2 regions of the Paenarthrobacter sp. MSM-2-10-13 genome follow, and region 2 is predicted to be linked to the other one. Evidence: predicted binding sites of a transcription regulator. Region 2 holds the regulator's gene; the other holds the start of a gene.
The links. Region 2 encodes Rex, which represses fermentation and respiration genes when NADH is low (regulators of the CRP and FNR family bind a similar motif). Its sites were predicted from a motif close to CTTGTGAANNNNTTCACAAG; they were not measured.
Positions count from the first base shown of each region.

Region 1: HAV21_RS03795 (glyceraldehyde-3-phosphate dehydrogenase) is a predicted target of Rex. The motif match lies at 4,360-4,379, and genes of this name have one in related genera.

Region 1 covers NZ_JAAOXO010000001.1:781,425-789,208, reverse strand. Annotated here, with positions in the region: gene def (peptide deformylase) at 73-645, shown strand; gene HAV21_RS22545 (acyltransferase domain-containing protein) at 649-1,461, shown strand; gene HAV21_RS03805 (HNH endonuclease family protein) at 1,446-2,246, opposite strand; gene HAV21_RS03800 (hypothetical protein) at 2,368-2,577, opposite strand; gene HAV21_RS03795 (glyceraldehyde-3-phosphate dehydrogenase) at 2,651-4,138, opposite strand; RNA gene rnpB (RNase P RNA component class A) at 4,402-4,794, opposite strand; gene HAV21_RS03785 (peroxide stress protein YaaA) at 4,852-5,616, shown strand; gene HAV21_RS03780 (C4-type zinc ribbon domain-containing protein) at 5,641-6,378, opposite strand; gene HAV21_RS03775 (Nif3-like dinuclear metal center hexameric protein) at 6,467-7,378, opposite strand; gene msrA (peptide-methionine (S)-S-oxide reductase MsrA) at 7,524-7,784, shown strand, end outside.
Region 2 covers NZ_JAAOXO010000004.1:194,873-202,656, reverse strand. Annotated here, with positions in the region: gene HAV21_RS11560 (DUF559 domain-containing protein) at 1-792, opposite strand, end outside; gene HAV21_RS11555 (HAD-IB family hydrolase) at 908-1,771, opposite strand; gene HAV21_RS11550 (glutaredoxin family protein) at 1,937-2,191, shown strand; gene HAV21_RS11545 (redox-sensing transcriptional repressor Rex) at 2,268-2,975, shown strand; gene HAV21_RS11540 (hypothetical protein) at 3,023-3,793, opposite strand; gene HAV21_RS11535 (hypothetical protein) at 4,055-4,777, opposite strand; gene HAV21_RS11530 (YceI family protein) at 4,968-5,519, opposite strand; gene HAV21_RS11525 (histidine phosphatase family protein) at 5,727-6,392, shown strand; gene HAV21_RS11520 (TlpA disulfide reductase family protein) at 6,397-7,002, shown strand; gene HAV21_RS11515 (cytochrome c biogenesis CcdA family protein) at 7,008-7,763, shown strand; gene HAV21_RS11510 (cytochrome c biogenesis protein ResB) at 7,763-7,784, shown strand, end outside.

The DNA of each region.
Region 1 (7,784 bases), on a different contig from region 2:
GTCACGCGGCCACGTCCGAGGCCGCGGCCGGACCGCCACCGGACTACCGCGCTAAACGAAGGAAATGCTGAGATGACCGTCCTGCCAGTCACTATCTGGGGCGAACCTGTGTTGCACCGCCGGGCAAGCGAGGTGGAGGTTTTCGATGATGAACTCCGCCGCTTGATCGCGGACATGTTCGAAACCAATGATGCCGCCAACGGGGTTGGACTCGCCGCTCCTCAGATCGGCGTGGGTAAGCGACTCTTTGTCTACAAGTACGCCAACGATGACGACGTGCCGGAGCAGGGCGTGGTGGTCAACCCGGTGCTGACACTTTCCAAGGTCTCGGGGGCACTTCCGGATCCCGACGAACATGTTGAAGGATGCTTGTCCTTCCCGGGCGAGTACTACCCGTTGCAACGCGCAGAATGGGCACGGGTTCAGGGTTTTGACGGCAACGGCAACCCCTTGGATTTCGAAGCGACAGGGTGGTTCGCCAGAATCCTGCAACACGAGTTCGACCACTTGGACGGCAAACTGTATGTCAACCGCCTTGTGGACCGGTACTCCAAGAAGGCGTTGAAGCAGGCCAAGAAGAACGGCTGGGGTGTTCCTGGACTGACTTGGATGCCTGGCGTCGATCCAGATCCGTTCGGGCACTGAGCCGTGGCCGCCAGCCCGTACACGGAGCTTTTCGAGCTCTTGGATATCACCGGAGACGACGCCGCTGAATGCGCGCACCTTCTGGACACGCCTGCGGATGAGCCCGTTCTTCAGGCTATGGAGGCGATGCAGGAGAGGCTTGGTGCCTTTCCGGTAGACAGCATCCGGGCAGAAGGCGCCGTGGAGGCGGTCTGGATCGAAGCCCTGCTCCGTTTTGCCCCGTCAGTTCACGCTTATCATGTGGGTCTCGGAATCAGTCCGGCGGTTTCGGCTGCTTCCTTGGCAGACCTGGGTCTACAGCTCCGCATCAACCGACGGGTCCATGGACGGTTTGGACTGGATACCTGGGCCTGGCTGACATTGCACATGGCAGGAAATCTATTCCGGCTGGGACGGCTACAGTTCCATTTGGTGCCCGCCGCAGATCCAAGCTCAGAGTGGGTTCTGGGGGTCCACATTCCCGAGGATGGGTCGCTCTCCCCCGAATTAGTGGATGCCAGCTTCTCGCTGGCTCGGGCTTTCTTCACCCGGTATTTTCCGGACAAGCCTGCCCACAAAGCCATATGCGATTCCTGGATGCTGGACCCGTACCTCGTGGAGCGCCTGCCTAAGAGCAACATCGCGTCCTTTGCTCGTCGCTTCACCTTGGATCGCTGCACTGATGCTCCTACGGATGCCATCTACTTCACCTTCAGGCAGCGGGGACTGGACAACCTGGATAGGCTTCCGCGGGAAACCTCACTTCAGCGCGTGGTCCTGGAGCGGATCGACGACGGCGGCACCTGGCAGCTGGGGCACGGTCACCTGGCACTGTAGATGGTTTGCTGGTCCGGGCAAGAGGAAAGGACCCGCTTCATGGCGTCTTTTTCGGCTTGCGTAATCCACAGTTGATACGCCGCCTTCACCGAGACTTGCCGCGCGACGTAATGGCAGCGGAAATTTTTGTTGGCCGGCAGCCACGTGGCGGCATCTCCTGCACCTTTCTTGACGTTGGCGGGTCCGTCCGCGGCGATCAGGTTCAGGGGGTCGTTCGCAAACATTTGCCGCTGTTGGACAGTGAGCTGCTGGGCCCCCTTCTGCCAGGCGTCGGCGAGGGCTACTACGTGATCGATTTGAACGGCGGCGCTGGTGTCCTGGCCTCTTTGGAATGTTACCTGCGCCCCTGTGTAAGGTTCGTGGAAGCTACCTCCAGAGACCTTGCACGATGAACCCTTCGTGAACTCGACTGCGGAGAGGTCCCTCCGCAGAATGTCATTTCTGGTATCGCATCCATTGCGGTCAGCGTCTGCCCAGGCTTGGCCGAAGGCGGCTCTGTCGTAGTCCGACTTCTGCGCACGTCCTTTGACCGGGAGATGTTCCAAAGCATCGCTTGCCTTCTCGGGGGGAACAAGTGCCGCCCCGCGAAGGGGTTTCATCCAATCAGGATTGAAGACGGGTGCTTCGCTGGGGCCGGCCGCCCACGGTTCTGCGGCGTTGAATTGGCCGGCGGTGAAGTACCAGGAAAGCCCTGCAACGACGGTTGCAGCTGCCAATCCAAGAATGGCCCACGCTTGACGTGACCTCCGCCGGGCGCGTTTGTAGGCAGACCAAGTGGTACTCAAGGGACTCCGTTCAGTGGGACTGGCGACGTCCTTCGAGCGTAGGACAAAGCCCCGACATCAGAGTCGATATCCACAGTGTGTAGGAGAAGTCACACTGAAGTGAGGTGTCGCGTGACCGGGTCTATTGCTCCCGTGCCACGCGTTGCAGGTCCTCGGTTGCCAGGGCGAGGAGTCCTCGTAGTTGTTCTACACGTTCGTCCGGCACATCACCTGCGGCGTTTCCCGCCACCGCCTGGTCCAGAAGCTTCTGCGCTTGTTTGTGGTTGGCCTTGGCTACGTCCAAGGCGTGTTCAAGCGTGGTCTCATGTTCCAACGTTGATTCGTTTTCCATGAACCCATTTTGATCAGGTTTCCCGGCTGATACCAGTGACTCAGCCGGGAAACCCGCGAATACTTCGGAGCGCCTAGGCTCCTGCCCCTTCAAGTACTGCGATGGGAGCAATCACGTCACGCGCGGGGAACGACGGCGGGTTCACACCGGCCATTTCTTCCATGACACGCACAACCTGGCAGGAGTAGCCGAACTCGTTGTCGTACCAGACGTAAAGAACCAGGTTCTTGTCGTTGGAAATCGTTGCGAGGCCATCAACAATGCCGGCGCGACGCGAGCCAACGAAGTCAGTGGACACCACATCGGGAGAGTCAATGTAGTCGATCTGCTTGCGAAGATCCGAGTGCAGGGACATTTCGCGGAGGAAGTCGTTGACTTCATCGCGCGTGGTGCCGTTCTCAAGGTTGAGGTTCAGGATGGCCATGGAGACGTCCGGGGTGGGCACGCGGATGGCATTGCCCGTGAGCTTGCCCTGCAACTCGGGCAATGCCTTGGCTACAGCCTTGGCGGCACCGGTCTCCGTGATGACCATGTTCAGTGCTGCCGAACGGCCGCGGCGGTCACCCTTGTGGAAGTTGTCGATCAGGTTTTGGTCGTTGGTGAACGAGTGAACCGTTTCCACGTGGCCGTGAATGATGCCGAACTTGTCGTTGATAGCCTTCAGCACCGGCGTAATGGCGTTGGTGGTGCAGGACGCCGCGGTGACGATCTTGTCGTCATCGGAGATGTCCTTGTGGTTGATGCCGTGGACGATGTTCTTGAGGTCGCCCTTGCCTGGTGCCGTCAACAGGACGCGGGCAACGCCCTTGCTCTGCAGGTGCTGGGAGAGGCCATCGGCGTCGCGCCAACGGCCGGTGTTGTCCACCACCAAGGCATCCTTGATGCCATATGCGGTGTAGTCCACAGTGGCGGGGTTGTCCGAGTAAATGACCTGGACCTGCACACCGTTGGCGGTGATGGTGTTGGCTTCCTCGTCCACGCGGATGGTGCCCTCGAAGGAACCGTGAACGGAGTCGCGGCGCAGCAGGCTGGCACGCTTCACAAGATCGTTCTCAGCGCCCTTGCGAACAACGATGGCGCGGAGCCGCAGGCCGTGTCCGCCACCGGCCTTTTCAATGAGGATGCGGGCCAGGAGACGGCCGATACGGCCAAAGCCGTAGAGAACGACGTCGGTGCTGGTGCGGTCGTCAGCGCCACGCTTTCCCACGATCTCCGCGAGCTCGGAGCGCAGGTATTCATCCAGGGAGGCACCATTGCCTTCGGCCCGGAACTTCTCAGTCAAGCGTGCAATGTCAATGGCGGCTGCGCCGAGCTCCAACTCAGACAACGCGTTCAGCAGCGGCGCAGTCTCTTCTAGCAGCAGCTCGTGGTTGCTCATCCGGCGCGCAAAACGGTGGGCCTTGAGGATGTTCATGGTGGACTTGTTGATCAGGCTCCGGCCGTGGATGCTCGTGACCACATTATTTTCCCGGTACAACCGGCCGATTACCGGAATCATGGCCTCGGCGAGAGCCTCCCGGCCCATCCACTTATCAAGACAAGAATCTGACGTCTGGCTCACAGAACTACCTTCCTTGGGTCAACCACATACGTCCTCGTATGTAGATGGCAGCGGCCGCCCGGAGTAGTCCTGCGGCACATGCGCCAGCGGGCTTCGGTCCACCCACAGCGCCTTGAACGAGAGCAAAGAAAATCCGCCGGCTGCGAACGCAGTCCCGGCGGCAGAACATCTACGTTCAGTAACCATTCTAGGGCGGAAGGAAGGGCTGCAGGCCGCCCCGGGGCGTGAAATCACTCACACGGCACAAATCCGGGAGTCATAAATGGATGGGTCGACCGATACGCCGGGTTCTGTCATCCCCTGCCGTTACCGGCAAGGGAGTGGCGGCCATCCATCTACGAACGCCGTTGCCGACGCCCTCCAGCAGCCTACCCGGACACTCGGGCGAGCAGCCCTCAAGCGTGTCCTGTCTGGCCTTGCTCCGGGTGGGGTTTACCTAGCCTCCCCGGTCACCCAGGGAGCTGGTGGTCTCTTACACCACCGTTTCACCCTTACCTGCTGCCCCGCGATGCAAAACATCACAGCGCGCAGGCGGTCTGTTCTCTGTGGCACTGGCCTGCGGGTTACCCCGAGTGGGCGTTACCCACCACCCTGCTCTTCGGAGCCCGGACGTTCCTCGAGCCACTTCCGTGACGCGCGACCGCCTGGTCGACCCATCCGCCGTCCAGTCTACCGGCGTTGGGGCCTACCAAAGTCCCCGGTAATATCGACTGGTGCTGATTCTGCTGCCGCCTTCCGAAGGCAAGACCCCCGCTGCCAACGGTCCCGCCATTAACTGGGAATCGCTCAGCTTCCCCGAACTGAACCCCTACCGTGCAAAAGTACTCGAAGCTCTGGGTACGGTGAGCGCGCACGAGGATGCACTGGCGCTGCTGGGGGTCGGCGCCTCGTTGCGGGACGACGTCGAACGCAATACCCGGCTGCATGCCGAACCAGCCGCTCCCGCACATCAGGTCTATTCCGGAGTCCTCTACGACGCCTTGGGCTACAACAGCATGACGCCAACGCAGCGCCGCAAGGCGAACGAATCCGTCCTGGTGGTTTCCGCCCTGTGGGGCGCCATAGGCTTCGGCGACCACGTGCCTGCCTATCGCCTGTCCATGGGAACGGCACTGCCCGACGTCGGCCGCCTCGCCACGTACTGGAAGCCGCAGCTTAACGCTGCCCTCGCCTCACGCGCCGACGGCGAACTGTTGGTGGACTGCCGCTCCAGTACCTACGCTGCTGCCTGGGCTCCCCCGGCGACGCAAACAGTCAACATCAACGTTTTCAACGAAGCGAACGGCAAGCGCACGGTTGTCAGTCACTTCGCCAAACACACCCGGGGCGAACTGGCCCGCCACCTGCTGACCCGGCGCGGTAAGGCCCCGGCAACCCCGGATCAGCTCTTGAAGGCTGCCCGGGAGATCTGGACTGCTGAACTCGTTGAAGGCACGGCCCGCAAGCCGCACGCGCTCAACATCATCCTCACCACCTGAGCGTCCAACTGATGTTGGGCTGCGTCAGTTCCACTCCGCCGAACGGACCAGTATGACACCTGAATCCGGGCAAAACACGATATCGTCCTCAGCGGCGGCTTTGACTTCGGCGAGGTCGCCAGGGCTGAGCATCATGCCGGAGCCTTCGGACTTTCCGTGGAACAGCCGTGCTGCCCCGACTCCACGTTTGGCAATGGTCTTCTCGTAGATGGCGAGAATGCCCGCATCCAAGGATTCGGCGAAGGCGGCGCGCTGCCCCCGAACCACTGTTTCCTCGGCGGCGATCTCGGCAATGGCTTCATCCAGTTCAGCCCGGATGCTGCCAAAGGAACCCTGAATGTCGTCAACGATCGACTGCTGGGCTGCCTGCCGCTCGCGCAAAGTATCCAGGCGCTCCAGGATTTCGAGTTCAACGTCCTCAAGGTCCGAGCGACGCTTGTTGAGAGAGGCAATGTCACTCTGCAGCGCCACAAGATCCTTGGACAGCCCGGTGCCGCTGTTCAGCCGGGTCTCGTCGCGTTGGATACGGGTGGCTACCTGTTCCACATCGGCTTCCGCGCGGCGAAGTTCGGCTTCGGCGTCGTGAACGGCAACCTTGGCCGAGCCGAGCTCGCCGTTGGCCACGCTCAGCGCATCCGTGAGGTCAGTGATGCGTGGATCCGTTTCCAGAACCTTCCGGCGGCCCGCAAGCGACCTGAGCTTGGCATCCAGTCCCTGCAGTTCAAGCAACTTCAATTGTTCTGCCGGTGCTGCTTTCGCCACGCTTACCTCCGCTATTAGCTGCCGGCCTGGGGATCAGGTCCGGCCGGACCGCCTCTGACTGTCAGGGCTGTCCATATCTTTCTAGACTCTAGTCCCCGCCGGAAGTGAGTATGAAGTCCCAGGGATCACTGTTGGTGCCGCTGACGCGGATCTCGACGTCGTAGCCCTGGTCCGCCAGCACGTTGCCCAACGCTTCAGCGGCAGCAGGCAGCCACAGCCACTCACTGGCGAAGTGCGAAACGTCAATCAAATAGGGCCGGCCATTGGTGGCGCCCTCACGGGCTTCGGATGCTGGATGGTGACGCATGTCTGCTGTGACGTACACATCAGCGTTGGCGGCTCGAACTGCGTCGAACAAGCTATCACCGGCTCCGCCGCACACCGCAACGCGCCGGATCAGGCCGTCTTTGTCTCCAGCTACCCGGACACCGCCTGCGACGGCCGGCAACATTTCAAAGACGCGGGCAGCGAAGTCACCGAGTGTCTCAAGCTCAGGGAGGTCTCCTACCCTGCCAATACCCTCCTCAGGCAAACCGTTGCTTGCCGGCGTCAAGGGCGTGACGTTTTCCAGGCCGAAGGCATCAGCCAGAACATCTGAAACTCCACCCACGGCTGAATCTCCATTGGTGTGCACGGTCAACAGCCCTGCCCCTGCCTCTATCAGCCGGTGCACCGCTAGGCCCTTCGCTGAGGTGGCCGCAACAGAGTTCACGCCTTTGAGAAGAAGCGGGTGATGGGTGATCAGCAGGTCCGCTCCCCACTCCACGGCCTCATCGATCACGGCCAGCGTGGGATCCACGGCAAAGAGAACTTTGGTGACGGGAACATTGGGCCGGCCAACAACAAGGCCAACCTCATCCCAGTCTTCAGCCAGGGACTCCGGCCACAGTTCCTCCACAGCCAGCAACACCTGACCGAGCGTAGGATCAGCGTTGCCGTCCTCTGTTTCGTCCTCTTCGACGGAATCCACATCAGAAATGTGGGTGTTTACTGCTTCCATGCTCTTATTCTTCCCTACTGAGCCAGATTTCTTCCCTACTGAGCCCCCATCAGGTAGCCGCCACTCCGTGGCACCTCCCTGGTGCCGTAATTCTCCCGTAAGGTGAAGCGGGAATCATCAGGCCCTCCGATCCATTGAAGAGAACATGAAAACTTTCGTACTTGGCGGCGGCTGCTTCTGGTGCCTTGATGCCGTTTACCAGAAGACCCGCGGCGTCAGCTCTGTGGTATCCGGCTACACCGGGGGCCACGTCCGCAATCCTGATTACTACGAGGTATGCTCCGGGACCACCGGCCACGCAGAAGTCGTTGCGGTGACCTTCGATGAAACCGTAGTTCCCGAAGAAGTCATCCTGGACATGTTCTTTGCCCTCCACGACCCCACCACCTTGAATCGCCAGGGGTAT
Region 2 (7,784 bases):
AAATATCTGTTCCTGCTCAAGGTGATGGCCGCCGTCGTACTGTATCGCTACTCGCCGATCGCGGAAGCCCAGGTCCGCGGACGGGGAGAACGGGTCGCCCGGCCGGAGCTGTACCTGCAGCTCCGGTTCGGGAATACCAGCGTCCAGCATCGCCAAGCGGAGTAGCGACTCGGGTGCGGAGTCGGCGCCCACGCGCATGAGGTCGAGTGCTTCTCTTGCCCGAACCACACCCTGGAGATTCTTGTGCCTATCCACCATTTTGCGGAGCGCCTCAAGTGTAGTGAATGGTGTATCGCGTTCTTCGAACTCCAGCCTGGGAGTTCGGATGAGTTCGTCGCCCATGCAGACGAGGTCGGGGACCGGAAGGCGTCTTGCGAGATCCAACCAAGTCCGCGATCGAGTGCTGATCCAGATGCCACGGACAAACTCGATCTCGTCCTCGGAGGCGACTACCGTGTGCCCGATCACTCCCTTGCGCCGAACTGAAGGGAGATGCCTCGGCTTGCTGAGATGCAATTCGTTGGAGTCCGACAACCAAGGCGGAAGACAGGATCCATGTAGCCTCGCGGCCGTTACATGTGAAATCCAAGCGCCAGGAGTTGCAGCTGAGAGCGCTCTTGCAGCCGCTGACAGGTCGAAATTCCAGTCGGAAGGTCGATAAACACCTCGGCTAACGCCATCAATCTTGGTTCGGTTCCTTAGGTGCGATCGCTTGAGGCCCGCAACCTCGGCCTCGTCGAGAGTGAAGGGTGCAACCGTCAGTTGCGGAGGAATCGGCGTGAAGTTCTTCATACCGGCATTCTTGCCCAGATACGTTGAAGGCACCGGAAGTTATCCACAGGCTGTGTGAGGCCCGCGCGTGATGTGAGGGAGCGCTGGGTTTAGGCGCGCGTGATGTGAGAGAGCGTTAGACGTGGGGGCCGCGGAATTTCGCGAATCCGCGCCATAGACCGTAGACGGCTCCGCCGACGGTCGCGGCTTTGAGGCCGAATGTTGCGGCGCGGCGTCCGGAACGGAAATCGTAAACGGGCCAATTGTTTTCACGCGCATGCCGGCGCAGCTTTGCATCCGGGTTGATGACCACTGGATGTCCCACCATGGTGAGCAAGGGAATGTCATTGGCGGAGTCGCTGTAAGCCCAGCAATGGTCCAGGTCCAGCCCTTCGCGATCTGCAACGATTTGGACAGCGATCGCCTTGGCAGGTCCGTGCAGGATGTCGCCTACAAGCTTCCCCGTGTACACGCCGTCGTCCACCTCGCCCACGGTGCCCAGGGCGCCGGTCAGACCGAGCCGGGTGGAGATGACTGTGGCCACTTCGATGGGCGTGGCAGTCACGAGCCACACTTTACGGCCCACCCGGAGGTGTTGGTCGGCCAGCGCCTTGGTTCCGGGCCAGATCCGCGACTCGATCATTTCGTCGTAGACCTCTTCGCCCAAGGCCTTGATGTCCTCGACCGTAATGCCCGCAGCAAGTGTCAGCGCGGAGTCACGCACCGAATGGACATCTTCCATGTTCTCGCCGCGCATGACGAACTTGAATTGCTTCCAGGCGAATCCGGCGGCCTGCGAAAGAGTGAACGCTTTGCGCTCATACATTTTGCGAGCCACGTGGAAGAGGCTGGCACCTTTCATCAACGTATTGTCGACATCGAAAAAAGCGGCCTCGCCAGCGTACTTCCGCGCCATGTCCTTTTTGGCCGCGTCCCTCTGTACGGCGTCCTGCTGCACCAAGGCATCTGCGACCACGGCGGCGTTCTTCTCCTCGGGCATGCTTTGAGTCTAGTCAATCACCGGGGCCAGTGTTGAGGACGCACGGTGGCGTCACCCACGGCGTGGGATGTGAGAGAGCGTTGGCCGGACGGGCATGGGATGTGAGAGAGGGACGGCCGGAAGGGGGTGGGATGTGAGAGAGCGTGGGGCCGGTACCTTTGAGACATGGCTATTCCCGACGTCGTTCTCCTCACCAAAGCTGACTGCCACCTCTGCACGGAGGCTCGTGCCGCCGTCGAGCGTGTCACAAAAAGTCTTGGCGTTCAGTGGACCGAGCAGAAGATTGACGGCGACCCCCAACTGCAGGAGCGGTTCGCAGAGGAGATCCCGGTGGTGCTGGTGGACGGTATCCAGCGCGATTTCTGGAAGATCGACGAGCAGCGACTTACCCGGACCTTGAAGAAAGTCCTGGAGGGCTGAGGGTGGGGTTACCCGCAGGTAATGGCTTTTGTTGAGTCCGCCCGAGGGTCATAGAGTGGAACAACAAAGCGACGCAATGGAGAATACCGTGACTGCGCTGGAACCGTCCCCGGAAGCCACAACCGGAGACTATGAGCCTGCCGCCAAGCAGATCCCGCCCGCGGCCGTGGCCCGGATGACCCTCTATTTGCGTGCGCTCAACTCTCTTCTGGCCGAAGGCGTTGAACGGGTTTCCTCTGAAGCACTGGCGGAAGCCTCGGGCGTTAGCTCATCCACGCTCCGCAAAGACCTTTCCTACGTTGGTTCCTACGGGACCCGCGGCGTAGGTTACGAAGTCCAGAACCTGAGCCGCCACATAGCAGCAGCCTTGGGGCTGACCCACGACTGGAAGGTGGCGATTGTGGGCGCCGGCAACCTCGGCAAAGCCCTCGCCCGGTACGGCGGCTTCGAGTCCCGAGGCTTCGACGTCGTAGCCATTTTCGACGCTGACCCCATGGTGATCGGCAATGAAGTGGGTTGGTTGCGGGTCAGTGACTCAGCCGAGCTGGAACGGGTCCTGGAACGGACCCACACCAACATGGTGGTGCTGGCCCTGCCTGCCACGGTGGCCCAAGCCGTGTGCGACCGCGTCATTGCCGCAGGCATCCGGAGCATCCTCAGCTTCGCCCCGGTACTGCTGCAGGTCCCGCCGCACGTCAACCTCCGCAAGGTGGACATGGCAACCGAGCTACAGATCCTTGCCTACCACGCACAGCGGGCGCAGACACCGGGCCAGGCTGTTTAGCCTTCGCCGGGTCCGCGCCCGCGTGTACTGCTCGGAAGCGTGGGTGTTTAGCGCCCGTACGGATTCTGGTACGGGTTGCCGAAAGGCTGTGCCTTGCGGAAGTACGGCGCCGACGCCGGCAGGTACAGCAGAACGATCGCGGCAACACCCAGCAGGATCACAATGAGCTGCAGGACGCCGTAGGTGGCACCGAACTGGAACAAGCTGGTGAGGCCCAGAACAGAAATGGCAGCGAAGACCGTGCCCAGGATCCTTGCCCAGTTCTTGCCCTTCCGGACAGGGAAGGCAACCAGTGCGTAGAGGCCCAGGGAAATGAAGGCACCCACGATGGCGCTGACGCCAATGACGCCACGCATGCCTTCCATGGACCCTTCAGGCAAATCGGTACCCTGCTGGGCCGCCTGCTGGTTCATGGCATTGATGAAGGCATCCGCACCGGTGGTGGCCAGGATAATCGAGCTGATGGCGGACAGAACTCCGGCGGCGATGATCATCCAGAAGGCGTAATTGACCATCTGCGGGACGGTGGTGGGTCCGGGCTGCTGGCTTGGCCAGTTGGTGCCCTGGCCGTACTGCGGAGCTGCGGGAGGCTGACCATACGGGGAGCCCTGCTGACCGTATTGAGGTGCGGCGGGGGACTGCTGGCCGTACTGCGGCGCGGCGGGCTGGCCGTACTGCGGCGCGGCGGGGGACTGCTGGCCGTACTGAGGTGCGGAGGGGGACTGCTGACCGTACTGCGGTGCCGGGGGCTGGGAGCCGTTTGTGCCGGGCTGGTTAGTGTCGCCCGGGTTTGACGGCGGGTACGGAGGGTTGCTCATGGCATTCCTTTGCTTGTTCGACTGCTGGTGCGGCCGCCGGGATCAGCAAAACGACCCTGCCCCCAGCGTGGTTCTGCTACCACCGTACCTCCAGGTCCTTGCGCTGCAGACGATCACACGCAGGTATTTACAGCTGGCGGGAAAAATCATCATGTGGGCTTACGCCTTCATGATGAAGGCCGCGGGATCCCTGGGGATTCAACCGCGGCCTTCAGCCTGCATTTGCGTCGAAAACGCCCGACGGCGGCAGCTGGGTACGTGTCAGGCGTGGCCCTTGACCGCCTTGAACCACAGCTGTGAATTAGGTAGCCACATCAGTACCACGGCTACGGCGCTGACCAGGAAGCCGAACCAGTTGCCACCCAGGCCCATCCCTGAGCCGCCGCCACTCGCTGCGCCGAAGATGGCCAGCAGGAGGGAGATGCCGGCCAGGATGGTCAGGGCGAGGCGTGCCCACTCTTTGCCTTCCTTCATCTTCATGGCCAGGACCACCTGGGCGGCAGAGACGGCCAGGGTGAGGAGTAGGAGGATCAGTGCGATGGCAGCGAATCCTGGAGCGAACGCGAAGGCGGCGATCACCGCGAAGAAGGCGATGAGGCCAAACAACAATCCCAGGAGACCGGAGATCACCCAGATGAAGTAGGAAACCTTCAGTTCCGTTGGCAGGCCCTGGGTTTTGAACATTCCCGAGAAGCCGCCCTGGGGCATGACGTCGTTGAAGTTTCGCGGTCCGTCAGTGGGCATTTCAAAGTGGAAACCCGGCTGGCCGGGTGCGGGCTGGGCCGGTCCGGGCTGTGAGTATTGGCCGGGTTGCGACGGCGGCTGGTAACCCTGCGGTGGCTGGTAACCCTGGGGCGGTTGGTAGCCGGAGGGAGGGACGTCGCCGCGCTGCGGAGGTTGGGGACCCGCAGGAGGAACATTGCCGGGCTGCGGAGGCTGAGCGCCGGGCTGCTGTGGCTGTGGTGTTTCGTCTGGGGTACTCATGGCATCACTTTAGACCGCAGGTTGAAGGATGCATAGGAAATTCGGAGCTAACGCGCAGCTAAATACAGGCCTTTTGCCGAACAATTGCGAGGTGACTTCTCCCTACGCGAAACGGCGCCCCCACAGAATGAACTGTGCAGGGCGCCGTTTGCGGACGCGGGCCGGGAGTAGCCGGCCGGGTGGTGAAGGACTACGCGGCAGCCGGTGCGATGAAAGCGAGTTCCAGGTTGATGACAACCTTGTCGCTGACCAGGACGCCACCGGCTTCGAGGACGGCGTTCCAGGTAAGGCCGAAGTCCTTGCGGCTGATGGTGGTTTCACCGGAAACGCCGGCGCGGGTGTTGCCGAAGGGGTCCACTGCTACACCGTTGAATTCGGTCTCGATGGAAACTTCCTTGGTCACTCCCTTGATTGTGAGATCGCCCACGAGGTCGAAGCTGTTTCCGTTGGCCTTGACGTGCCGGGACACGAAGGTGATTTCCGGGAACTTCTCTACGTCAAAGAAGTCTTCGCCCTTGACGTGCCCGTCGCGGTTGACGTCGCCGGAGTCGAAGCTGGCGGTCTGGATGGTGGCGGTGACCTTGGAATCGGTCAGGGTTTCGCCAACTTCCAAGGTGGCCGTGGCGTCCTTGAACTGGCCGCGGACCTTGCTGATGCCTGCGTGGCGGACGGTGAAGCCGATTTCGCTGTGGGAAGCGTCGAGGGTCCAGGTGCCGGTGGTGACGGAAGCGGGGAGAGTCATCATGGTGTTGCTCCTATATCAAGTGGTGGGTACTGCGTGCTTGTCCGGTCGAGCTCATTGCTTGAAGCGTCAACCGAGCTTCGTACCCAGTATAAACATGCATATGCATCTTTTATTCCAACTCCACGGAACATTTCGGGAAAACTTTGAGTTCTACTAGCGGTAGAAGATTTCGGATCGCCCCGCTTCTTTGAGAAACTGGTAAACATGCCCCAAGCAACTGTCCATCTGCTTCGCCATGGCGAGGTCCACAATCCCGACGCCGTCCTCTATGGCCGGCTGCCGGAATTCCACCTCTCAGAGCGTGGCCGGGAGATGGCCCGGATGTTGGCGGACCACTTCACGGCCCGCGCCAGTGAAGGTGCCAAGATTGTGCATTTGGTAGCCTCGCCGCTGACCCGCGCCCAGGAAACAGCCATGCCGACCTCCGAGGCGCTGAACCTGGACATCACCACGGATCCTCGCATCATCGAAGCCGAGAACCACTTTGAGGGACTCCATCCCACCAAGAGCGAGTTCCTCAAGCCCAAGCATTGGTTCTACTTCCGAAATCCCCTGCGGCCTTCCTGGGGCGAGCCCTACAAAGAGCAGGCGGCCCGCGTTCTGGCGGCTGTGGAAGACGCACGGGTGAAGGCGATCGAGCTCGGTGGCGACGGCGCTGAAGCCATTCTGGTGAGCCACCAACTTCCCATTTGGTCAACCCGTTTGACCGCTGAGGGCCGCCGCCTCGCGCACGATCCCCGCAAGCGTGAATGCACCCTCACCTCCCTGACATCCTTGACTTTGGACGATGCCGGCAAGATCGTGCGCGTCGAATACTCCGAGCCTGCTGCCGTTCTGCTCCCCGGCGCGGCGAGCACCCCGGGGGCATAGAGGCATGGACAACAATCTTTCACGCCGCGGCGTGCTGACCGCCGGAGGAGTTCTCCTGGCAGGACTGACCATGGGCCTGTCCGCATGCGCTCAGGAAGACTCCCTTGCCAAGCAGGCCAAGGCCGGCGATAACAAGAACTACGTGGCAGGCGACGGCTCGGTGACGGAATTCGCGAAGGCTGACCGCGCAGCTCCGGTGGCGCTCAAGGGCACTTTGTTTAATGGACAGACCGTCAAGCCTGAGGATCTCCAGGGCAAAGTCACCGTGCTCAACTTCTGGTTTGCCGCCTGCGCTCCGTGTCGCATCGAAGCTCCCCAGCTTGAAGCCCTGCACCAGGACTTCAAGGACCAGGGAGTCCAGTTCTTCGGCGTTAACCTTCGTGACGAAAAAGCCACCGCTGAGGCCTTCGACAAGACCTTCAACATCACCTACCCGAGCTTCGATGACAAGGACGGCGCAGTGCTGCTGTCCGTGTCCGGCATTGTCCCTCCAGGTGCGGTTCCCACCACCCTGGTCCTGGACAAGGAAGGCAAGGTTGCCTCCCGCGTGCTGGGCGAGATTGAGAAGAGCACCCTAAAGGCCCTCATCACCTCCGCAGCGGCGGAGTAGCACCCATGAACAGTCCATTCGCCGAGACGATCCTCAACGGATCACTGCTGCTGGCTGTGCCGGTGGCATTGCTGGCCGGGCTGGTCTCCTTCCTTTCGCCGTGCGTCCTGCCGCTGGTCCCTGGTTACCTTGGCTACGTCACGGGACTGACCGGCGTCGACCTCCAAAAGCAGCGGCGAGGCCGTATGCTGGCCGGAATCGGGCTGTTCGTCCTGGGATTCTCGGTGATTTTTGTCCTCTTGGGCGGTGCTTTCGGTCAGCTTGGAACGTTGCTGACGGGTCCGCAAAACGCCTGGATCACTCAACTGCTGGGCATCCTGGTGATCATCATGGGCGTGGTGTTCATGGGTGGTTTCGGCTGGCTCCAGCGGGACGCGAAAATCCATGCCAAACCGCCGGCAGGCTTGTGGGGTGCTCCGCTCCTGGGGCTGACGTTCGGCTTGGGTTGGGCGCCCTGCATTGGTCCGACGTACTCCGCGGTACAGTTGCTGAGCTTGTCCGGCGGTTCGTCGGCGGCCAAAGGTGCCCTCCTGGCGTTCGTTTACAGCCTTGGCCTTGGCATTCCGTTCCTCCTGATTGCGTTGGCCGTACGCCGGGGCATGGGAGTCATGTCCTTCTTCCGAAAGCATCGGCTGGCCATCCAGCGGATCGGCGGAGGCATTCTGATTTTGCTCGGCATCCTGATGGCCACCGGAGTGTGGGGAGCCTGGGTGACCGAGTTGCAGTACTGGTTCCAAAACGATGTGAAGTTGCCAATCTGATGAGCGAGTCCGTGAAAGCCA